3 regions of the Streptomyces sp. NPDC055632 genome follow, and region 2 is predicted to be linked to each of the others. Evidence: predicted binding sites of a transcription regulator. Region 2 holds the regulator's gene; each other region holds the start of a gene.
The links. The regulator HrcA, encoded in region 2, represses chaperone genes, less so after heat shock. The targets are predictions, from matches to a motif close to TTNGCACTCNGNNNNNCNGAGTGCNAA.
Positions count from the first base shown of each region.

Region 1 (7,899 bases), on a different contig from region 2:
CCGCTCCAGCGGCCGGTCCGCCACGGACCAGGACCGCCGGGACAGCCAGCGCTCCACCTCTTCCAGCACGTGATCTCCATCTCGCGGTTCGGACGGGCCGTCCAAGCGCCCGGGCCTTCGGTTACAGTCTTGAACAACGCAGCGACCCCGCGCACATCGGGGTGGCGTACGCGTCGGAGCGCAGGAACGAAAGTCCCGGCCCTCCCCACAATCGAATACCGCTCATCCAGAGGGGCAGAGGGAAACGGCCCGTTGAAGCCCCGGCAACCCTCCAGTCGGTCACTCGTCATCCAGCGAGGTCCCCGGCTAGGGAAGGTGCCAAATCCGTCTCATGGCGAAAAATTCGTCATGGGAAAGATGAGGAGAAAGGGCCTCGCCTCCATGGCTGTACAGACCGTCGCACCCGCCATCACCGTCGACCTCGGTCCCGCGTCCGGGCTCTCCTGTCGCGAATGCGGTGAAGTCTTCGCACTCGGCCCGATCTTCGCCTGCGAACTCTGTTTCGGACCGCTCGAAGTCGCGTACGACCTCCCCGCCGGCGACCCCGAGGAGCTGCGGAAGCGCATCGAGGCCGGCCCCGCCAGCATCTGGCGCTACGCCCCCCTCCTGCCCGTCCCCGCCGACGTCGCCGAGAAGCCGAACCTGAACCCCGGCTGGACCCCGCTCGTCAAGGCCGACAACCTCGCCCGCGAGATCGGCGTCGCCCCCGGGAAGCTCTTCGTCAAGGACGACTCCGGGAACCCGACCCACTCCTTCAAGGACCGGGTCGTCGCCCAGGCCATCGAGGCCGCCCGCGCCTTCGGCTTCACCACCCTCTCCTGCTCCTCCACCGGCAACCTGGCCGGCGCCGTCGGCGCCGCCGCCGCCCGCGCCGGCTTCCGCTCCTGCGTGTTCATCCCGCACGACCTGGAGCAGGGCAAGGTCGTCATGGCCGGCGTCTACGGCGGTGACCTCGTCGCCATCGAGGGCAACTACGACGACGTCAACCGCTTCTGCTCGGAGCTCATCGGCGACCCGCTCGGCGAGGGCTGGGGCTTCGTGAACGTCAACCTGCGCCCGTACTACGGCGAGGGCTCCAAGACGCTCGCGTACGAGATCTGCGAGCAGCTCGGCTGGGTCATCCCGGACCAGCTCGTCATCCCGATCGCCTCCGGCTCCCAGCTCACCAAGATCGACAAGGGCCTCCAGGAGCTCGTCAAGCTGGGCCTCGTCGAGGACAAGCCGTACAAGATCTTCGGCGCCCAGGCCGAGGGCTGCTCCCCGGTGTCCGCCGCCTTCAAGGCCGGGCACGACGTCGTACGGCCCCAGAAGCCGAACACGATCGCCAAGTCGCTCGCCATCGGCAACCCGGCCGACGGCCCGTACGTCCTCGACATCGCCCGCCGCACCGGCGGCGCCGTGGAGGACGTGAACGACGAGCAGGTCGTGGACGCGATCAAGCTGCTCGCGCGCACCGAGGGGATCTTCGCCGAGACCGCGGGCGGCGTGACCGTCGGCGTCACGCGCAAGCTGGTGGAGAACGGCCTCATCGACCCGGAGCTCACCACCGTCGTCCTCAACACCGGCGACGGGCTCAAGACCCTGGACGCGGTGGCCGACACCTCTCAGGCGACCGCCACCATCCGACCGAGCCTGGACGCGTTCCGCGACGCGGGACTGGCCCGCTGATCCCCTCAGCCGTCCGCTGACTCCTTCAGCGCCCGCTGACTCCCTCAGCGCCCGCCGGTCCCCTCAGGTCCCGGTCCTCGGTTCCCCGAAAGGTTACGTAAGTCATGGCCGTGAACGTCCGCATCCCCACCATCCTCCGCACCTACACCGGCGGGCAGTCTGAGGTCCAGGCCGAGGGCGCGACCCTCGCCGAGGTCATCGCGGACCTGGAGAAGAACCACACGGGCATCGCCGCCCGCGTCCTGGACGACCAGGGCAAGCTGCGCCGCTTCGTGAACGTCTACGTGAACGACGACGACGTGCGCTTCGAGCAGGGCCTGGAGACGGCCACCCCGGCCGGTTCGGGCGTCTCGATCATCCCGGCGGTCGCCGGCGGCTGCTGAGCCGAGGGGGGAGCACCGCTCTTCCTGTCCCGTTTTATTGAATTGCCCCTTCCGCGTCCATAAGCGGAAGGGGCAATTCTGCATGGTTGAGCGCGGTAGAGTTGGGGAAGTCCCCGCCGCTGCTCATGCCGGGCGCATATGAGAACGCGCCTCGACCTGACAAGAAGCAGCCAAACTGTGTGCGCGTTGTGCACCTTCTGCGCGCTTTGCCGGGCCCGACTTGCCCCGCGATTCAAGGGAACCTCCCCAATTCTCCTTTCCGCGCTGCCCAGAATTGCCATCCGAATGGCCTGTTGCAGAGGGCAGTTGGACAGATACATTCAGCCGCGGTCGACGCGTTCCGGCGCAGGGTCTGACCCGGGGTTCGTGAAGTGCGGCCCCGCGCAAGGGCCAGTAATAGGGGAGTTAGGCATGGCTCAGGGCACCGTCAAGTGGTTCAACGCGGAGAAGGGCTACGGCTTCATCGCGGTCGACGGTGGTGCGGATGTTTTCGTCCACTACAGCGCGATCCAGATGGATGGCTACCGCAGCCTCGAAGAGGGACAGCGAGTCGAGTTCGAGATCTCGCAGGGCCAGAAGGGTCCGCAGGCGGACATGGTCAAGCTCGCCGTCTGAGCGCGGCGCGATCGGCCACCGACGCAACGCCGTCGAGGGGCCCGCATCCCTGAGGGGACGCGGGCCCCTCGCGCGTTCGCCGGGCGCCGGGGCCTCGTCGGTCGCCGCTCCCGGGCGCCCCTCCCGCCCCCCGGAGCCCAGTGCCCCCTTCCCGAAACCCGAGAGTCGCTTGCACTCTCCTAGGTCGAGTGCTAATCATTGGCGTTAGCACTCGGCAGGTGAGAGTGCTACGAGGATCGGGCAGACGAGGCCGCCGGCCGGGTGGGGCAAGGAACCACACGGACACGCGGAGGCCGTCCGTCGCGGGCGTCGGCGCGGTCCTGGAGCGTTATCCACCCCATGTCCGGGAGGACCACTTCACATGGCCAAGATCATCGCGTTCGACGAGGAGGCCCGGCGCGGTCTCGAGCGCGGCATGAACCAGCTCGCTGACGCCGTCAAGGTCACCCTCGGCCCCAAGGGCCGCAACGTCGTCCTCGAGAAGAAGTGGGGCGCCCCCACGATCACCAACGATGGTGTCTCCATCGCCAAGGAGATCGAGCTCGAGGACCCGTACGAGAAGATCGGCGCCGAGCTGGTCAAGGAAGTCGCCAAGAAGACGGACGACGTCGCCGGCGACGGCACGACCACCGCCACCGTCCTCGCCCAGGCGCTCGTCCGCGAGGGCCTCCGCAACGTCGCCGCCGGTGCCAACCCGATGGCCCTCAAGCGCGGCATCGAGAAGGCCGTCGAGGCCGTCTCCGGCGCCCTGCTCGAGCAGGCGAAGGATGTCGAGACCAAGGAGCAGATCGCCTCCACGGCCTCCATCTCCGCCGCCGACACCCAGATCGGCGAGCTCATCGCCGAGGCGATGGACAAGGTCGGCAAGGAAGGCGTCATCACCGTCGAGGAGTCCCAGACCTTCGGTCTGGAGCTGGAGCTCACCGAGGGCATGCGCTTCGACAAGGGCTACATCTCGGCGTACTTCGCCACCGACATGGAGCGCATGGAGGCGTCGCTCGACGACCCCTACCTCCTGATCGTCAACTCCAAGATCTCCTCCGTGAAGGACCTCCTCCCGCTCCTGGAGAAGGTCATGCAGTCGGGCAAGCCGCTGCTGATCATCGCCGAGGACGTCGAGGGCGAGGCCCTGTCGACCCTGGTCGTCAACAAGATCCGCGGCACCTTCAAGTCCGTCGCGGTCAAGGCCCCGGGCTTCGGCGACCGCCGCAAGGCCATGCTGAACGACATCGCCATCCTCACCGGCGGCACGGTCATCTCCGAGGAGGTCGGCCTCAAGCTGGAGAACGCGGGCCTCGACCTGCTCGGCCGCGCCCGCAAGGTCGTCATCACCAAGGACGAGACCACCATCGTCGACGGTGCCGGTGACAGCGAGCAGGTCGCCGGTCGCGTGAACCAGATCCGTGCCGAGATCGAGAACAGCGACTCGGACTACGACCGCGAGAAGCTCCAGGAGCGCCTGGCGAAGCTGGCCGGCGGCGTGGCCGTCATCAAGGCCGGTGCCGCGACCGAGGTCGAGCTCAAGGAGCGCAAGCACCGCATCGAGGACGCCGTCCGCAACGCGAAGGCGGCCGTCGAGGAGGGCATCGTCGCCGGTGGCGGCGTGGCCCTGCTCCAGGCGTCGACCGTCTTCGAGAAGCTGGAGGCCGACCTCTCCGGCGACGAGGCCACCGGTGCCGCGATCGTGAAGCTGGCCCTGGAGGCCCCGCTGAAGCAGATCGCCGTCAACGCCGGCCTCGAGGGCGGCGTCGTGGCGGAGAAGGTCCGCAACCTGCCCGTCGGCCACGGCCTGAACGCCGCGACCAACGAGTACGTCGACCTCATCGCCGAGGGCATCATCGACCCGGCGAAGGTCACGCGCTCCGCGCTGCAGAACGCCGCGTCGATCGCCGCGCTGTTCCTCACCACCGAGGCCGTCATCGCCGACAAGCCGGAGAAGGCCGCCGCGCCGGCCGGCGGCGGCATGCCGGGCGGTGACATGGACTTCTGATCCTCGGGGATCTCCTGATCCCGGGATCGGCGGTTCATCGCTGAACGCGAACGAGGGCGGCACCCCCACCAGGGGGTGCCGCCCTCGGGCGTTGTCCGGGTTCCTCCCCCGCGGGCCCGCTCACGCCTTCCTGAAGAGGCCCGCCCAGAGGAAGGGCTCGCCGAAGGCGGCCGAGTCGGCGGGCTCGTCGCGCATGCGGCGCAGTTCGACCTCCTCCAGGTCCGCGAAGACCGCGCGCAGGGAGTCGTCGGTGTAGGCGAGGCCGCCGTCGAGCCGTCCCCGCCGGTAGAAGTCGGCGTCCGGCAGCTCGGACCCCATGCCGCCCTCCCCGGCGGCGAACGCGGTCAGGGAGAAGCGCCCGCCGGGCACGAGGACCCGGTCGAGGAGCGCGAGGTGGCCGACGCGGCGGTGCGGGGGCAGGTGGTGGAAGCAGCCGGAGTCGTGCACGAGGTCGTACGGCCCGTCCAGGACGCCCGGCGCGAAGGCGTCGCCGCACACGAACCGCACGCCCTCCGCACCCGCCTCGCGGGCCCGCTCCTCCGCCCACCGGATCGCGGTGGGGGACAGGTCGACGGCGTCGACCTCGTACCCGAGCGAGGCGAGGTACAGGGCGTTGCGGCCGGGCCCGCAGCCGAGGTCCAGGACCCGGCCCCCGCCGCCCGGGAGCAACCCCCGCCGGGCGTACGACACCAGGCTCTCGTCCGGCTTCGCGACGAAGAACGGCACCGACCTGTCCCGGTCGGCGTAGAACCCGTCCCACCAGCCGGAGCCACCCGCCGACCACCGGTCGGCGGCGGGCGGGAACAGGTCGTCGAGCAGGGTCATGACGTCGTCGATCGTACGGACATGGCGATGGGCGGTATCCATGAAGAACTCCCCTCCGAGGTGCCCCAGTTTAGTGGTCGAAACACCAAAGCCCCAGGTCAGCAAGGGTGTTGAGGGGGTGGGTGGGAGCTTCGTACGGCTGCTGTGCGGGCCGTCCCGCATGCCGGGACCCTGCGGGGCGCGAGGGGCGGCGCGGTCCCCGGAAGCCCGTCCCGCGCTCCGGGAAGGGGCCTTTCCGGAGCGCGCCCGGGAGGGTTTCCGTTCCCGGTGCCGGAGGCGCGATCTTTCCTGTGGCGTCCCGGTCCCGCACGCCTGTACGATCCGGCTGCCGGCAGATGGGGGGCATCGGGCCGGCTCCCGGCTCCGGCACGCGCGCGTACCCGTACGCGGACGCGGACACACACCCGTATCCGTACAACACCTGTATCCGTACAACACCTGTATCCGTACGCGCCCTGCCGTTCCCGCCTCCCCTGTCGCATCCGACATCACGCCGCACGGCACGTGCCGTCCCGGCCGTACGAGGGGACCCGTTTGTCCGTCCGAAGAGCCGTCGCGCTCGCGCTGAGCGCGGCGCTGGGAATCACCGGCCTGACCGTCACGGCGCCCGCCGCGACGGCCGCGCCCGACTCCCCGTACGAAGTGGCGATCGACGCGCCGCCCAGCGCCGTCCCGCCGGTCCAGCGCCTCTTCGGCGCGGGGACCGGCCTGCAGACCTACGACCCGGCCCTGGAGAAGCTGCGCTGGCAGGGCCTCGCGGGCGGAGGGACCGCCGCTCCCCGCGACCTCTGCGACTCGCTCGGCCTGATCGTCTTCCAGGGCGACAGGTTCGGGTGCTTCAGCTCCCACCACGACACGGGCACGGCCACCGTCCACGACTGGACGACCGGCGCCACCCTCACCCGCGAACTCCCCGCCGGCCACCGGTGGGCCGAGATCCTCGGCGGCGCGAACCGGCTGCTCAGCCACAGCACCGACGCCGGGGGCGCCACGACGCTCCACCTCCTCGGACTCGGTCCCGGCGCCCCCGAGGACGTCGCCGTGCGGATGCCGGAGGCCGTCGTGGGACGGCCCGGCGTCCTCGGCTCCGACGCCCGGGGCGCGGTCGTCGAGTACCAGCGGGCCGCGGGCGGCAAGGGCCTCGGCGTCCTCGACTTCGCCACGGGAGCCCTGACCTCCCTGCCGGACCTGCCCGAGCGGCCCGGCTCCTACGTGTACGCCGGCCTGAGCGCGGACCGGATCGTCGTGTACGGCCTCTCCGGCGCGTCGGACGTCCTCGTCCTCCCCCGGAGCGGCGGGCCCGCCACCACCGTGAGACTGCCGGACGGCGGCGGCGACCACCACGGCCGGGTCGCCCTCCTCGGCGACTGGGTGGTCAGCCACTACGGCCCGCTGAACGGACCCCGTCCGGTCAGGGCGACCTCCCTCGTCACCGGCGAGACCCGCTCCCTGGGCTTCTCCACCGTCGTCGACCGCCGGTTCGAGGTCGGCGCGGACGGCGGCCTGTACGTCGAGGGCGGCACCGACCTCGGCCACTGGGGCGTGTGGCGCGTGACCCCGGGCGCCGCGAGCGCACCGGCCGCCAAGCAGCTCCAGGCCCTCCCCTACCGGCCGGTCGACCGCGGCGGACTGACCCTGGCGCACGGCCGGCTCACGGTCGGGCACGACGACTTCGGCAAGCGGAGCGCCGTCCGGTACGACCTCTCCGCGACCGAGCCGCGCACGGCCGTCGAGCGCTGGAGCTGCGACCCCGCCATTGGCACCGGGACCGTCCCGAACTGCCCGCCCGCCGGTGCCTCGGACATCGGCGCGAAGTGGTGGGCCGACACGGGCGACGGGCGGCTGGTCACCCTGTTCACCGAGGACATCCCGCCCTTCCGTGGCTCCCCGCCGTGCATCGGCTGCGTCATCACGGCGCGGGTGACCACGCCCGGTCCCGGCGGAGGCACCCGCTCCGTCAAGCTGGACACCGCCCGGAGGATCAGCCCGGTGCGCGTCCTCGGCGCCGCCGGACGTCACCTGCACTTCCTGGCCACCGAGGACCGGCAGCCCCGCTCGGTCGTCGCGGACGTCGAGACGGGGAAGGTCCTCTCGGTCTCCGACCGGACGAACCAGGCCCTGTGGGGCACCTGGCTCTGGACGCCGTCCACGGAGGACGACACCGTCTCGGCGGTCGACCTGAGCACGGGCGCCACCGTCGCGACGGTGGACCTCGGCACCGACTGCGCCGTCTCCGACCTCGACGTCGTCGGCAGGTGGATCTACGCCCGCTGCGGCGACGGCACGTCCGCCGTCGTGTACGACCGGGAGAAGAGGACCCGGGTCTCCTTCCAGGTGCCCCGGTCCGCCCGGCCGCGCCTCGGCGACGGCTTCGTCGCCCACACCGTGCCCGGCGACGCCGGTGACGCGCTGAGCGTG
Region 1 is NZ_JBSHHY010000015.1:3,227-11,125, reverse strand. It holds gene ACWGSR_RS20050 (glucosyl-3-phosphoglycerate synthase) at 1-69, opposite strand, end outside; SAM riboswitch class I at 220-364, shown strand; gene thrC (threonine synthase) at 358-1,668, shown strand; gene ACWGSR_RS20040 (MoaD/ThiS family protein) at 1,773-2,051, shown strand; gene ACWGSR_RS20035 (cold-shock protein) at 2,463-2,666, shown strand; gene groL (chaperonin GroEL) at 3,028-4,656, shown strand; gene ACWGSR_RS20025 (class I SAM-dependent methyltransferase) at 4,777-5,523, opposite strand; gene ACWGSR_RS20020 (FG-GAP repeat domain-containing protein) at 6,016-7,899, shown strand, end outside.
Region 1: groL (chaperonin GroEL) is a predicted target of HrcA. The motif match lies at 2,835-2,861, and genes of this name have one in related genera.

Region 2 (7,899 bases):
ATGAAGATGGTCGGCTCGGTGGAGGTGCCGCAGGAGGCCTTCATCGCCGTCCTGTCGAGCGACGAGTCCTCCGGCAAGGGCAAGAAGTAGCCAACCTCGGGCCGTCGGGAGACGGTCGGAGGGCGTGACGGGAGGCGGGTCCGCGAGGCCCGCCGCCCGTCCCACGCGGTACACGAACGGGTCCACGCGCACGGTGCGCGTGGACCCGTTCGTTATGAAGCGACGCACTGCAAGGCCTTACGCGCCGGACCTCGGGCCTTTAGTCTGATCCCGGCTCGAAGGTTACTCGCCAGTTAGTTACGAACCACCAGAAGGCACCGCCGCCGCCCGGAGGACGTCGTGAGCGACACACAGACCCAGATCGAGAACCGGCCGCCCTCCGTGGCGACCCTCTTCCTTGAGCGCGTCGAGCGGACTCCCGACGCGGAGGCCTACCGCTACCCGGTCCCCGCCGCGTCCGGCACCGGCCCGGACGACTGGAAGTCGCTCAGCTGGGGTCAGGCCGCCGATCGGGTCTACGCGATCGCCGCCGGCCTCGTCGACCTCGGCGTGCAGTCCGAGGAGCGGGTCGCCCTCGCCTCCTCCACCCGGGTCGAGTGGATCCTCGCGGACCTCGGCGTGATGTGCGCGGGCGCCGCGACCACCACGGTCTACCCGCAGACCAACGCCGAGGAGTCGGCCTTCATCCTTTCGGACTCCGAGTCCAGGGTCCTCATCGCGGAGGACGCGGCCCAGCTCGCCAAGGCCGTCGAGCGCCGCGCCGAGCTGCCGAACCTCCGCCACGTGGTCGTCGTCGACGCCGCCGGCGTCGAGAGCGACGGCGACTGGGTCCTCACCCTCGCGGAGCTCGAGGAGCGCGGCAGGACGTACCTGGAGACGCACCCCGAGGCGGTCAAGGAGCGGGTCTCCGCGATCACCCCCACGCAGCTCGCCACCCTCATCTACACCTCGGGCACCACCGGCCGCCCCAAGGGCGTCCGCCTCCCGCACGACAACTGGTCGTACATGGCCAAGGCCATCGCCGCGACCGGCCTCGTCACCCAGGAGGACGTGCAGTACCTGTGGCTGCCGCTCGCCCACGTCTTCGGCAAGGTCCTCACCTCCGGCCAGATCGAGGTCGGGCACGTCACCGCCGTCGACGGCCGCGTCGACAAGATCATCGAGAACCTGCCGGTGGTCCAGCCGACCTACATGGCGGCCGTGCCCCGCATCTTCGAGAAGGTCTACAACGGGGTCGCCGCCAAGGCCCGCGCCGCCGGCGGCGCCAAGTACAAGATCTTCCAGTGGGCCGCCGAGGTCGCCCGCGACTACGCGAAGACCACCCAGGACAACTTCCGCCGCACCGGCACTGCCTCCGCGCCCTTCGGCCTGGGCGTCAAGCACAAGGTCGCCGACGCCCTCGTCTACGGCAAGATCCGCGAGGCCTTCGGCGGCAACCTGCGCGCGTGCGTCTCCGGCTCCGCCGCCCTCGCCCCCGAGATCGGCTACTTCTTCGCCGGCGCGGGCATCCACGTCCTGGAGGGGTACGGCCTCACCGAGTCCTCCGCCGCCTCCTTCGTCAACCCGGGCGAGGCCTACCGCACCGGCACCGTCGGCAAGCCGCTCCCCGGCACCGAGGTCCGCATCGCCGACGACGGCGAGATCCTGCTGCGCGGCCCCGGCATCATGGAGGGCTACCACGGCCTGCCGGAGAAGACGGCCGAGGTCCTGGAGTCCGACGGCTGGTTCCACACCGGCGACATCGGCGAGCTGTCCGCCGACGGCTACCTGCGGATCACCGACCGCAAGAAGGACCTGATCAAGACGTCCGGCGGCAAGTACATCGCGCCGGCCGAGGTCGAGGGCCAGTTCAAGGCCGTCTGCCCGTTCGTCTCGAACATCCTGGTCCACGGCGCCGACCGGAACTTCTGCACCGCCCTGATCGCCCTCGACGAGCCCTCCCTCCTCGGCTGGGCCGCCGAGCACGGCCTCGCGGGCAAGTCGTACGCCGAGGTCGTCGCCGCCCCGCAGACCGAGAAGCTGGTCCAGGGCTACGTGGACCGCCTCAACGAGGGCCTCCAGCGCTGGCAGACGATCAAGAAGTTCCGCCTGCTGCCGCGCGACCTCGACATCGAGCACGGCGAGCTGACCCCGTCCCTGAAGCTCAAGCGCCCGGTCGTGGAGCGCGAGTACAAGCACCTCATCGAGGAGATGTACGCGGGCTCGCGCGAGTCCTGACCGGCGCCCCCGCACCGGGGGCGACCAGCACGGGAGCCGGTTGTCCACAGGCAGTCGGCCCACCCCGGGCAGTACGGGACAATGGGCTCATGCCTTCCGTACTGCCCGATGGTGAGACCGTTCCCGAGGACGGGGCACTGCCCCCGCACGCGCTGGAAGGGGCCGGGGAGCGCCCGCTCGGGTTCTACCTGCACGTGCCCTACTGCGCGACGCGCTGCGGGTACTGCGACTTCAACACCTACACGGCGAGCGAGCTGCGCGGCACGGGGGGCGTGCTCGCCTCCCGGGACAACTACGCCGAGCAGGTCGTCGAGGAGGTCCGGCTCGCCCGCAAGGTCCTCGGCGACGACCCCCGGCCGGTCCGGACCGTCTTCGTCGGCGGCGGCACGCCCACGCTGCTCGCCGCCGGAGACCTCGTGCGGATGCTGGGGGCGATCCGCGACGAGTTCGGGCTCGCGGACGACGCCGAGGTCACGACCGAGGCGAACCCGGAGTCGGTGGACCCGGCGTACCTGGCGGAGCTGCGCGAGGGCGGCTTCAACCGGATCTCCTTCGGCATGCAGAGCGCCCGGCAGCACGTCCTGAAGGTCCTCGACCGCACCCACACGCCCGGGCGCCCCGAGGCGTGCGTCGCCGAGGCGCGGGCCGCCGGGTTCGACCACGTCAACCTCGACCTGATCTACGGCACGCCCGGCGAGTCCGACGACGACTGGCGGGCCTCGCTCGACGCGGCGATCGGCGCCGGGCCCGACCACGTCAGCGCCTACGCCCTGATCGTCGAGGAGGGCACCCAGCTGGCCCGCCGCATCCGGCGCGGCGAGGTGCCGATGACCGACGACGACGTGCACGCCGACCGGTACCTGATCACCGAGGAGGTGCTGTCCGGGGCCGGCTTCGAGTGGTACGAGGTGTCCAACTGGGCCACCTCGGAGGCCGGGCGCTGCCTCCACAACGAGCTGTACTGGCGCGGCGCCGACTGGTGGGGCGCCGGACCGGGCGCGCACAGCCACGTGGGCGGGGTCCGCTGGTGGAACGTGAAGCACCCGGGCACGTACGCGGCGGCCCTCGCGGCCGGGAGGACGCCGGGCGCGGGCCGCGAGCTCCTCTCCGAGGAGGACCGGCGGGTGGAGCGGATCCTGCTGGAGCTGCGGCTCCGGGAGGGGGTCGAGCTGGCCCTGCTCAAGCCCGCGGGCCTGGCCGCCTCCCGCAAGGCCCTGGAGGACGGCCTCCTGGACCCCGGCCCGTACGGGGCGGGGCGGGCGGTCCTGACCCTGCGGGGACGGCTGCTCGCGGACGCGGTGGTGCGGGACCTGGTGGACTAGGGAGGCCCCCGGGGGCTACGGCGCCGTCACGAAGTCGATCAGCTCCTCGACCCGGCCCAGGAGCGCCGGCTCCAGGTCCTTGTACGACGTCACCCTCGACAGGATGTGCTGCCAGGCCGCGCCCGTGTTGTCCGGCCAGCCCAGGGCGCGGCAGACGCCCGTCTTCCAGTCCTGGCCGCGCGGGACCGTCGGCCAGGCCGGGATGCCGAGCGAGGACGGCTTCACCGCCTCCCAGACGTCGATGTACGGGTGGCCGACGACCAGGACGTCCGGGGAGGTCACCTGGGCCGCGATCCGGGACTCCTTCGAGCCCGGGACCAGGTGGTCCACCAGGACGCCGAGGCGCGCGTCGGGCGCCGGGCCGAACTCCGCGACGATCGCCGGCAGGTCGTCGACGCCCTCCAGGTACTCCACGACCACGCCCTCGATCCGCAGGTCGTCGCCCCAGACCCGCTCGACCAGCTCCGCGTCATGGCGGCCCTCGACGTAGATCCGGCCCGCCCGCGCCACGCGCGCGCGTGCGCCCGGCACCGCGACCGAGCCGGAGGCCGTACGAGTCGGGCGCACCGGGGCGGCGGGGGAGGGGCGGACCAGGGTCACGGCCTTCCCCTCCAGGAGGAAGCCGCGCGGTTCCAGCGGGAAGACCCGGTGCTTCCCGAAGCGGTCCTCCAGGGTCACCGTGCCCGCCTCGCAGCGGATCACCGCCCCGCAGAAGCCCGTCGCCACCTCCTCCACGACGAGATCGCGGTCGGCCGGGACCTCAGGAACGGGCGCCGACTTCTTCCAGGGGGGTGTCAGATCCGGGTTGTAGCTGCGCATGGGCTCAATCCTGTCCGGGGCGTGGCGTCGGGACACTGCCGGGGTCCGGGGGTCGTCCCCCGGGAGATGCGGCCAGGGGGGCGTCAAGTCCGGGTCGTAGCCGCGCATTCGGGCGACGTTATGCGACGGAGAAGCGCGTCGCCAGTTCCTCGCGCTGGCGTCGTACGAACGCGGCGTCCACCACCGCCCCGTGCCCCGGCACGTACACCGCGTCCCCGCCGCCGAGCGACAGGAGCCGGTCCAGGGCGTCCGGCCAGCGGGACGGGATCGCGTCCGGGCCCGCCTGCGGCTCGCCCGACTCCTCCACCAGGTCCCCGCAGAAGACCACCTCCGGCGGACCGGGCACCAGGAGCGCCAGGTCGTGGCCCGTGTGCCCGGGGCCGACGTTCGCCAGGAGCACCTGCCGGCCGCCCAGGTCGAGCGTCCACTCGCCGGAGACCACGTGCCGCGGGGCCACGAGGACGTCCGCCGCCTCCGCGGCCGCCGCCGGGTCGAGACCGTGCTTCACCCCGTCCGTGCGCAGCTCCTCCCGGTCCCGCTCCCGGGCGAGCAGCTCCTCCGTGCCGACCGCGCCGAAGACCTCCGCGCCCGCGAAGGCCGCCGTGCCGAACACGTGGTCGAAGTGCGGATGGCTCAGTGCGATGTGCGTCACCCTCCGGCCGCCCGTGAGTTCCGCCACCTCCGCCCGCAGCTCCGCGCCCTCCGCGAGGGACGACCCCGTGTCGTACAGCAGCACCGCCCGTTCGCCCACGACGAGCCCCACCGTGGCGTCCCAGACGGGCAGCCGGCGCCGGCCCACCCCGTCCGCGAGCCGTTCCCATCCCCGTGCTTCCCAGTCGACGTCCATGCACCGACGCTAACCGGTGGGGCGTCGCCTCCTTGCCAGGAGCGATGTGTGCCGCCGTACACTGGCCCGGGATCGTTGGCACTCGGACAGGGCGAGTGCCAAAAGCGGAGCAACCGGATCGACCGACGACAGCTGGAGGTGCGCACGATGCTCAGCGAACGCAGACTCGAAGTGCTGCGCGCCATCGTCCAGGACTATGTCGGGACGGAGGAGCCCGTCGGCTCCAAGGCGCTCACGGAGCGCCACAAGCTCGGCGTGTCGCCCGCCACCGTGCGCAACGACATGGCCGTGCTCGAGGACGAGGGCTACATCGCCCAGCCGCACACCAGCGCCGGCCGCATTCCGACGGACAAGGGCTACCGCCTGTTCGTCGACCGGCTCGCGGGGGTCAAGCCGCTGTCGACGCCCGAGCGGCGGGCCATCCACAACTTCCTCGACGGCGCGGTCGACCTGGACGACGTCGTCGGCCGCACAGTCCGGCTGCTCGCGCAGCTCACCCGGCAGGTCGCCGTCGTCCAGTACCCCTCGCTGACCCGTTCGACCGTCCGGCACGTGGAACTGCTCTCGCTGGCCCCGGCCCGCCTGATGCTCGTCCTCATCACGGACACCGGCCGGGTCGAGCAGCGGGTCGTGGACTGCCCCGCGCCCTTCGGCGAGACCTCCCTCGCCGACCTGCGGGCCCGGCTCAACAGCCGGGTCGTCGGCCGCCGGTTCGCCGACGTGCCGCAGCTGGTGCAGGACCTCCCCGAGTCCTTCGAGGAGGCCGAGGACCGCGCCACGGTCTCGACCGTGCTCGCGACCCTCCTCGAAACCCTCGTGGAGGAGCACGAGGAGCGGCTGATGATCGGCGGCACCGCCAACCTCACCCGCTTCGGACACGACTTCCCCCTGATGATCAGGCCCGTCCTGGAGGCTCTGGAGGAGCAGGTCGTCCTCCTCAAGCTGCTCGGCGAGGCCAAGGAATCGGGCATGACCGTACGGATCGGGCACGAGAACGCCCACGAGGGGCTGAGCTCCACGTCCGTCGTCTCGGTCGGCTACGGTTCGGGCGGCGAGGCAGTCGCCAAACTCGGCGTGGTCGGACCGACCCGCATGGACTACCCCGGAACGATGGGAGCGGTACGCGCAGTGGCACGTTACGTCGGACAGATCCTGGCGGAGTCGTAAGTGGCCACGGACTACTACGCCGTACTCGGCGTGCGCCGCGACGCTTCCCAGGACGAGATCAAGAAGGCGTTCCGGAGGCTCGCGCGCGAGCTGCACCCGGACGTCAATCCCGATCCGAAGACGCAGGAACGCTTCAAGGAGATCAACGCCGCCTACGAGGTCCTCTCGGACCCGCAGAAGAAGCAGGTATACGACCTCGGCGGCGACCCGCTCTCGGCCTCCGGCGGAGGCGGCGCGGGCGGCTTCGGCGCGGGCGGCTTCGGCAACTTCTCCGACATCATGGACGCCTTCTTCGGCACGGCCTCGCAGCGCGGCCCGCGCTCGCGCACCCGCCGGGGCCAGGACGCCATGATCCGCCTGGAGATCGACCTCAACGAGGCGGCCTTCGGCACCACCAAGGACATCCAGGTCGACACGGCGGTCGTCTGCACGACCTGCTCCGGCGAGGGCGCCGCGCCCGGCACCTCCGCGCAGACCTGTGACATGTGCCGTGGCCGGGGCGAGGTCTCCCAGGTCACCCGGTCCTTCCTGGGCCAGGTCATGACCTCCCGGCCCTGCCCGCAGTGCCAGGGCTTCGGCACCGTCGTCCCGACCCCGTGCCCCGAGTGCGCGGGCGACGGCCGGGTCCGCTCCCGCCGCACCCTCACGGTCAAGATCCCGGCCGGCGTCGACAACGGCACCCGCATCCAGCTCGCGGGCGAGGGCGAGGTCGGCCCCGGCGGCGGCCCCGCCGGCGACCTGTACGTCGAGATCCACGAGACCCCGCACGAGACGTTCCAGCGGCGCGGCGACGACCTGCACTGCACGGTCACCCTCCCGATGACGGCGGCCGCGCTCGGCACCAAGGTGCAGTTGCAGACCCTCGACGGCATCGAGGAGATCGACGTCCGCCCGGGCACCCAGTCCGGCCAGTCGATCCCGCTGCACGGCCGTGGCGTCACCCACCTGCGCGGCAACGGCCGGGGCGACCTGATCGTGCACGTCGAGGTCCAGACCCCGGGCAAGCTCGACGCCGAGCAGGAGCGCCTCCTGCGCGAGCTCGCCAAGCTGCGCGGCGAGGAACGGCCGACCGGCCAGTTCCAGCCCGGTCAGCAGGGGCTGTTCTCGCGCTTGAAGGACGCGTTCAACGGGCGGTAGGCGCTCTGCCGGGGGTCCGGGGGTCGCCCCCCCCGGGGCAGCACAGTCAGCCCGGTCAGCAGGGGCTGTTCTCGCGGCTGAAGGACGCGTTCAACGGGCGGTAGGCCCGGCCTGCCACATACAGCCCTGAACATGGGGAGGGGCGGTGTCCATCTATGGATACCGCCCCTTTCCATGTCGCTCCCCGCGGCATGACACGATGCCCATATGTCCACCACCGCACTGAACGATCTCTCTCGGTTCCCGATCGTGCAGGCCCCCATGGCGGGTGGCGCCTCCTGCCCCGAACTCGTCGGAGCCGTCTGCGAGGCCGGCGCGCTCGGCTTCCTGGCCGGCGGCTACAAGACGGCCGGCGGCCTCTACCAGGAGATCAAGCAGGTACGCGGGCTC
Region 2 is NZ_JBSHHY010000007.1:45,472-53,370, forward strand. It holds gene lepA (translation elongation factor 4) at 1-90, shown strand, start outside; gene ACWGSR_RS12310 (AMP-dependent synthetase/ligase) at 340-2,217, shown strand; gene hemW (radical SAM family heme chaperone HemW) at 2,307-3,539, shown strand; gene ACWGSR_RS12320 (DUF3097 domain-containing protein) at 3,555-4,358, opposite strand; gene ACWGSR_RS12325 (MBL fold metallo-hydrolase) at 4,477-5,205, opposite strand; gene hrcA (heat-inducible transcriptional repressor HrcA) at 5,353-6,372, shown strand; gene dnaJ (molecular chaperone DnaJ) at 6,373-7,509, shown strand; gene ACWGSR_RS12340 (nitronate monooxygenase) at 7,717-7,899, shown strand, end outside.

Region 3 (7,899 bases), on a different contig from region 2:
TCTCGTCGATCAGACCGCCGTCCAGCTCCTCGGCCGCCTCCGCCACCAGGTGCGCGCGGATCACCGCGCCGTCCGGCTCGTACAGATAGCGTCCGACCGGCCGGACCGCCGGGTCGGGCAGTCCGCGCCCGGCGAGGGTCGCGCCGGAGGGCAGCAGCGTGGCCCGGCGCGCGCCCGGCTCCGTACCGAACCACAGCACGGCCTCCTTCACGTCCCCGCCGTCCGAGATCCACTCGGCCTCGGCCTCCGCCGGAACGGCCTCGTGCGGAATGCCCGGCGCCACCTTCAGGGCCGCGTGCGGGGCCTTCCGGGCCGCCTCGGCCGCCCAGGACAGCGGCGGCGAGTACGCCTCCGGGTCGAAGATCCTGCCCCGGCCGCCACGCCGCGCCGGGTCCACGAACACCGCGTCGTACGGGCTCGTGTCGATCTCCGTCACGTCCGCGCACCGCACCTCGATCAGGCCGGACAGGCCGAGCGCCTCGGCGTTGGCGCGGACCGCCTCGGCGGTCAGCGGGTCGCGGTCGACGGCGAGGACGGAGATCCCGGCGCGGGCCAGGGCGATCGCGTCGCCGCCGATCCCGGAGCACAGGTCCGCCACGCTGCCGACGCCCAGCGCCTTCATCCGGCCGGCCCGGTACGCGCCGACCGAGGCCCGGGTCGACTGCTCGACGCCGTTCGGCGTGAAGTACATCCGGTACGCGTCCTCCGCGCCGAACTTCGCCACCGCCCGCTGCCGCAGCCGCGCCTGGCCGAGCGCCGCCGTGACCAGCTCGGCGGGATGGTCGCGGCGCAGCCGGGAGGCGACCGCCAGCTCCCGGGCGGGGTCGTAGTCGCGCAGGGCGGCGAGGAGCGTCTGCCCCTCGGGGGCGAGCAGGGCGGCGAAGGAGGCGAGGTCGGTCACCCGTCCCATTCTGGCCCCTGTCCCGGTCCCCCGGTCCTGGCCCCTGTCCCGGCCCCCCGGTTCTGGGCCCTGTCCCGACCTCCGGGGAGCTGTGGGCCGGCCGGGGGACGGTGGGCCGGGTACGGCGGTGTCGCGGCCGGAAGGAGCCGCCGCGCTGACAGGATGCGGCGCCATGCAGCTTGTACGACAAAAGGAACAGAAGATGAGAAAAGGCGTGCACCGCTCCCGTCGGGCGTCCGGGGCGGCGCTCGTCGTCGCCGCCCTCGCCTCCGCCGCCGCGGCCTGCTCCGGCGCCGGCCCGGACCGCGCCGCACCGCCTTCCCCCGCCTCCGGCCAGCAGGCCCCGAAGCAGGGCGCCGCCGCGCCCGAACCGCAGGTCCGGAAGGCCGAGGAGCTGCGCGTCCGGAAGGCCGCCCGCGCGCTCGCCGCCAAGAAGTGGGGCCTCGCCAAGCCCCCGCTCGAAGCGCCGGCCCCGCCCGCCGTGAAGCCGAGGATCACCACCCGCAAGGGCTTCGAGACGAAGAGCGAGGGCATGCCGCCCGTCTTCACCACCGTGCCGACCAAGGAGAAGGTCGTCTTCCTGACGATCGACGACGGCTCGGAGAAGGACCCCGAGCTGCTGCGGATGATGGACGAGCTGAAGATCCCGTACAGCGCCTTCCTCAGCGACTACGTCGTCAGCGACGACTACGCCTACTTCTCCCGGATGCAGAAGTCGCAGAAGGGCGGGGTCGCCCTCCACAACCACACCCTGAACCACCGCTACCTGCCCGGACTCTCGTACAGCCGGCAGGAGCGCGAGATCTGCGGCATGCAGGACGTCATCGAGAAGAAGTACGGCAAGCGGCCCGAACTCTTCCGCCCGCCGTACGGCAACTACAACGACGACACCCTGCGCGCGGCCAAGTCCTGCGGCGTCAAGGCCGTCCCGCTGTGGGCCGCCGAGGCCTTCCCCGACCGCATGGAGTGGCGCGAGTGGGATCGGGACCTGCACCCCGGCGACATCGTCCTCACCCACTTCCGGGGCGAGGAGGACTGGAAGGGCAGCATGGCCGACATGGTCCGCCATGTGATGAACGTGATCACGGCCAAGGGCTACGCGGTCGCGAAGCTCGAGGACTACGTGTGAGACCCGGGAGGCGCGGGCGGCGGCGGGCCGCCGCCCTGGCCCTGGCCGGAACGCTGCTCGTCCTCCCGGCCCTCGCCGGCTGCGCCTCCTCGGCCGACCCGGTCGACTCGATCGAACGGCTCGGCCGGAGGGCTGCGGAGGGGGTGGGGTCCCGGGCGTCGGCGCCACCGGCGGAAAGGGCGACGGGGGAGCGGGAGCGGGTCGGACGGGGCACGGTGGAGGGAGGGCCGGCCGAACGGGAGCGGGTCGGACGGGCCACGGTGGAGGGAAGGCCGGTCGAACGGGCGGGCGTACGGACCGCGGACCGGGAAGGGAGACGCTGCCGGAAGGCCCCGGAACCCCGTACAACCGCGCCCCCGGTCACGCCACGGAGCGATGAATTGGCACTCCGCTTGACCGAGTGCTAATCGCGGTCATAGTCTCGGCTCTGGCACTCCCCACCGGAGAGTGCCAACACAGCGACGGGCAGGTCCGGCACCCGCGACGACGGATCCACCTGGTTCGCCACCTCAGACAGTCAACCCCGTGATCTCCGAAGGGGGAGGTCGGATCGTGACGACCACCAGCTCCAAGGTTGCCATCAAGCCGCTCGAGGACCGCATCGTGGTCCAGCCGCTCGACGCCGAGCAGACCACCGCCTCTGGCCTGGTCATCCCGGACACCGCCAAGGAGAAGCCCCAGGAGGGCGTCGTCCTGGCCGTGGGCCCGGGCCGCTTCGAGAACGGCGAGCGCCTGCCGCTCGACGTCAAGACCGGCGACGTCGTGCTCTACAGCAAGTACGGCGGCACCGAGGTGAAGTACAACGGCGAGGAGTACCTCGTCCTCTCGGCCCGCGACGTGCTCGCGATCGTCGAGAAGTAAGTCACCCCAGGCCAGAAGGCTTTGAGCTGCGCCCCGAGGCCCCATTCCTGGGCGCCCCGGGGCGCCGTTCGTTCCACCAGAATTCCGAGAGGGCTGAACCGCTCCCATGGCGAAGATCCTGAAGTTCGACGAGGACGCCCGTCGCGCCCTTGAGCGCGGCGTCAACAAGCTTGCCGACACGGTGAAGGTGACGATCGGCCCCAAGGGCCGCAACGTCGTCATCGACAAGAAGTTCGGCGCCCCCACCATCACCAACGACGGTGTCACGATCGCCCGCGAGGTCGAGATCGAGGACCCGTACGAGAACCTCGGCGCCCAGCTGGTGAAGGAGGTGGCGACCAAGACCAACGACATCGCGGGTGACGGCACCACCACCGCCACCGTGCTCGCCCAGGCCCTGGTCCGCGAGGGTCTGCGCAACGTCGCCGCCGGCGCCTCCCCGGCCGCCCTGAAGAAGGGCATCGACGCCGCCGTCAAGGCCGTGTCCGAGGAGCTCCTCGCCACCGCGCGCCCGATCGAGGACAAGTCCGACATCGCTGCCGTCGCCGCGCTCTCCGCGCAGGACCAGCAGGTCGGCGAGCTCATCGCCGAGGCGATGGACAAGGTCGGCAAGGACGGCGTCATCACCGTCGAGGAGTCCAACACCTTCGGCCTGGAGCTCGACTTCACCGAGGGCATGGCCTTCGACAAGGGCTACCTGTCCCCGTACATGGTGACCGACCAGGAGCGCATGGAGGCCGTCCTCGACGACCCGTACATCCTGATCAACCAGGGCAAGATCTCCTCGATCCAGGACCTGCTGCCCATCCTGGAGAAGGTCATCCAGGCCGGCGCCGGCAAGCCGCTCCTGATCATCGCCGAGGACGTCGAGGGCGAGGCCCTGTCGACCCTGGTCGTGAACAAGATCCGCGGCACCTTCAACGCCGTGGCCGTCAAGGCCCCCGGCTTCGGCGACCGCCGCAAGGCCATGCTCGGCGACATCGCCACCCTCACCGGTGCGACCGTCATCGCCGAGGAGGTCGGCCTCAAGCTCGACCAGGCCGGCCTGGACGTGCTCGGCACCGCCCGCCGCGTCACCATCACCAAGGACGACACCACCATCGTCGACGGTGGCGGCGACTCGTCCGAGGTGCAGGGCCGCGTCAACCAGATCAAGGCCGAGATCGAGTCCACGGACTCCGACTGGGACCGCGAGAAGCTCCAGGAGCGCCTCGCGAAGCTGGCCGGCGGCGTGTGCGTGATCAAGGTCGGCGCCGCCACCGAGGTGGAGCTGAAGGAGAAGAAGCACCGTCTGGAGGACGCCATCTCCGCGACCCGCGCCGCGGTCGAGGAGGGCATCGTCTCCGGTGGTGGCTCCGCGCTCGTCCACGCCGTCAAGGTCCTGGAGGGCAACCTCGACAAGACCGGCGACGAGGCCACGGGTGTCGCGGTCGTCCGCCGCGCCGCCGTCGAGCCGCTGCGCTGGATCGCCGAGAACGCCGGTCTCGAGGGCTACGTCATCACCTCGAAGGTGGCGGAGCTCGACAAGGGCCAGGGCTTCAACGCCGCGACCGGCGAGTACGGCGACCTGGTCAAGGCCGGCGTCATCGACCCGGTGAAGGTGACGCGCTCCGCCCTGGAGAACGCCGCCTCGATCGCCTCCCTCCTCCTCACCACCGAGACCCTCGTGGTGGAGAAGAAGGAAGAGGAGCCGGCGGACCACGGCCACGGCCACGGTCACGGCCACTCGCACTGAGGCCGGTAGCTGAGCACCGAGGCCCGGTGCCCCCGTCGCGGGGGCACCGGGCCTCGGCGTTTCTCCTCGCTCCTCGACCGCTCCTCGGCGTTCCCCCTACCCCTTACTCCTCCACCGCTCCGAGCCGCTCCATCAGCCCGAGCATGTCGTACTGCCACCAGTCCTCGACGACCTTGCCGTCCTCCCGGAACCGCTGGATCAGCGTCCCGGTCATCCGGACGTCGATGCCGGTGGGCTGGAGGCCCATGAAGTCGCCGGTGTGGGTGGCGTCGCAGGTCCAGCGGGTGCAGACGCGGTCGCCCTCGGCGATCTGGTCCTCGACGGCGAAGGTGAAGTCGAACCCCTGCCGCCACATCCCGATCCCGCGGCGGATCGCGTCCATGCCGAGGGAGTCCTGCACGTCGGAGGGGTCGTGGCTGTGGCACCCCTCGGCGATCACCTCGTCCAGCGGCGGAAGCTCCCCCGGCGTGCCGATCAGCTCCAGGAACCGGCGTGCGGCGGCCTTGTACATCTGCTCGTCCCGCACGACGTCCAGGTCCGTGAAGGTCGGCATCCCGTCGCAGAGCGCGACCATCTCGTGGAAGAGCCGGTCGGTCTCGGGGAGGTGGGAGTTCCGCATCGCCACGTCGTACGAGGGGAACTCGACGATCTCCATGAAGTGGGCCCCGTCGGACCGGTCCTTCCCGAGGATGCTGTGGGTGGCCGTCCGCTTCCCCTTGGTCTGCTCGGCCCACCGGTCCATGAGCCGGTTCATCTCGTCGAAGCGGCTCGTCCTGCAGTCGATGATCTGCATGAAGGTCATGACGCCTCCCGGGGCGGCAGGGACGTTTCCAGTCTAGGTTCGGTAAGCGCCGGGCGCCCTGGCAGCATGGGGGCCATGGAGCGGGGGATCGACGTCGACAACGAGGCGGGCGTCGTCGTCATAGGCGACGGCAACGATGTTGTGCTCGGCACGGGCGCGGCGGTCCGCTCGGCGTACCGGGAGCAGGTCCGCCGGATCGCCCCGCCGGAACTCGTCGGCCGGGAGGAGGAGCTGGCGGAACTGGCGGAGTTCTGCCGCACGGGGACCGGGTACCGGTGGTGGCGGGCGGACGCGTGGGCGGGCAAGACGGCGCTGATGGCCTCGTTCGCGCTCGCCCCGCCCCCGGGCGTGCGGATCGTCCCCTTCTTCGTCACGGCCCGGCTCGGCGCGCAGAACGACGTGGTCGCGTACGTGGACGTGGTCCTGGAGCAGCTCGCGGAACTGGCGGGCGAGGGCCTCCCGGCCCTGCTGACCGCCGCGACCCGCGAGGCCCATCTGCTGCGCCTGTACGCCTCCGCCGCCGAGGCCTGCGCGGCGCGCGGCGAGCGCCTGGTGCTCCTCGTGGACGGCCTGGACGAGGACCGGGGCGTGACGACGGGCCCGGACGCCCACTCGATCGCGGCGCTCCTGCCGTACGGCGCGCTCGACCTCCCGGTCGTCGTCTCCGGCCGCCTCAACCCGCCCCTCCCGCCGGACGTCCCCGGGAACCACCCGCTCAGGGACCCGTCGATCGTCCGCCTCCTGGAGTCCTCCCCGAAGGCCCGGGCGATCCGGTCGGAGGCGGAACGGGAACTGAAGCACTTCGTGGAGGGCGGCGGCCTCCCGTACGAACTCCTCGGACTGCTCACGGCGGCGGGCGGCGGCCTGACGGCGGACGACCTGGCGGAACTGACGGGCGAGATCCCGTACCGGGTGAGGGACGTCCTGCGGACGGGGCCGGGGAGGACGTTCGGGCTGCGGGGGGAGGCGTATCTGCTGGCGCACGAGGAGTTGGTCACCGGGGCGCGGGAGATGCTGGGCGCGCGTGAACTCGGCCGGTGGCGCGCGGGGTTGCACGACTGGGCGGAGTCCTGGAGCGAGCGGGGCTGGCCGGACGGGACGCCGGAGTACCTGCTGCACGGGTACGTGCCGATGCTCCGGGCCACCGGGGACGTGGACAGGGCGATCGCCTGCGCACTGGACGTCGTACGGCACGACCGGCTGCTCGTCGCGACCGGCGGGGACGGCGCCGCGCTGACCGAGGTCCGGGCGGCGGAGACGCTGGTGGCGGCCCGGGGCGACCGCCCGGACCTGGTGGCCACGCTGCTGCGGCTCGCGATCCGGCGGGACGGCCTCGAACTGCGCGGCGGACTCGTCCCGCCCGAGGTGGCGGCGGGATGGGCCGCCGTCGGAGAGCCGGACCGCGGGCTCGCCCTCGCACGGGGGGTCGGCGCCCCGCGTGTGGTCAGGGCGCTGTGTACGGTCGCCGAGCGCCTCCTGGCGCGGGGCGACCGGGCCGCCGCCGAGGAGATCGCCGCCGAGGCGGAGGCCCGGGCCCAGGACTCCGGAGACCTCTTCGCACGGGACGACGCGACCGCACGGACCGCGCGGCTGCTGCTCGCGCTGGACGCTCCGGAGCGGGCCGAGCGGCAGATCCGGCGGATCACGGACGAGAACGAGCGTGCCCCGCTCCTGCGGGGGCTGGTGGCGGAGTACGGGAAGGGCGGTGCGTACGAGAGGGCGCTCCGGGCCGCGGCCGAGGAGTCGCACGAGTACCCGCGGGCGCTCGCCAGGGCGGAGACGGTCGGGGACCTGGTCCGTGCGGGCCGGGTCGAGGAGGCGGAGCGAGCGGTGAGGGAGCCGGAGTCGAACCGGGCCGTTCGGGCCTTCGTACTGATCCGCGCCTCGGCCGACCTGGACCGGGCGGGACACCCGGAGAGGGGCGCCGCGACCCTGGCGGAAGGGCTCCGCGAATGGGAGGAGATCCGTCAGGAGGGGGCGGTGAGCCTGGGGCGCGAGCTGAGGGAAGCCCTGGTGGCCGTCGGCGAGTTCGACCGCGCCCGCCGGCCGCACCACGATCCGGTCCTGAGCCGCGACGCGAGCGGCTATGCCGTGGCCCTGGCCCGTCAGGGGGAGTGGGAGCGGGCCTGGGACGTCGTCGACGAACTGCCCGGGGGCCGGGAGCAGGTGATGAACGACTTCGCGCGTGTCCTGGCCGACGCCGGGGACCTCGACGGCGCGGAGGAGGCGGACCGGGAGGCGCCCGGGTACGTCCACGACCTCTGGGAGACCATCGCGACGGGCCGTCTCGCCCGGGACGAGACGGATGCCGTCGAGGCGATCGCGGGCAGGCTGACGGGCAGCGCCCGCGGTTTCGAGCTGATCGGCGAACTCGTCGCGCGGATGGTCGCGGCCGGCCGGGTCGAGCAGGCCCGGGCGGTGGTGGCGCGGATGAGCGGCCCCGAGCACGAGCTGCGGCTCAGCGCTCCACT
Region 3 is NZ_JBSHHY010000003.1:92,881-100,779, forward strand. It holds gene ACWGSR_RS05700 (THUMP-like domain-containing protein) at 1-910, opposite strand, end outside; gene ACWGSR_RS05705 (polysaccharide deacetylase family protein) at 1,104-2,030, shown strand; gene groES (co-chaperone GroES) at 2,583-2,891, shown strand; gene groL (chaperonin GroEL) at 2,998-4,626, shown strand; gene ACWGSR_RS05720 (ester cyclase) at 4,730-5,428, opposite strand; gene ACWGSR_RS05725 (hypothetical protein) at 5,504-7,899, shown strand, end outside.
Region 3: groES (co-chaperone GroES) is a predicted target of HrcA. The motif match lies at 2,411-2,437, and genes of this name have one in related genera.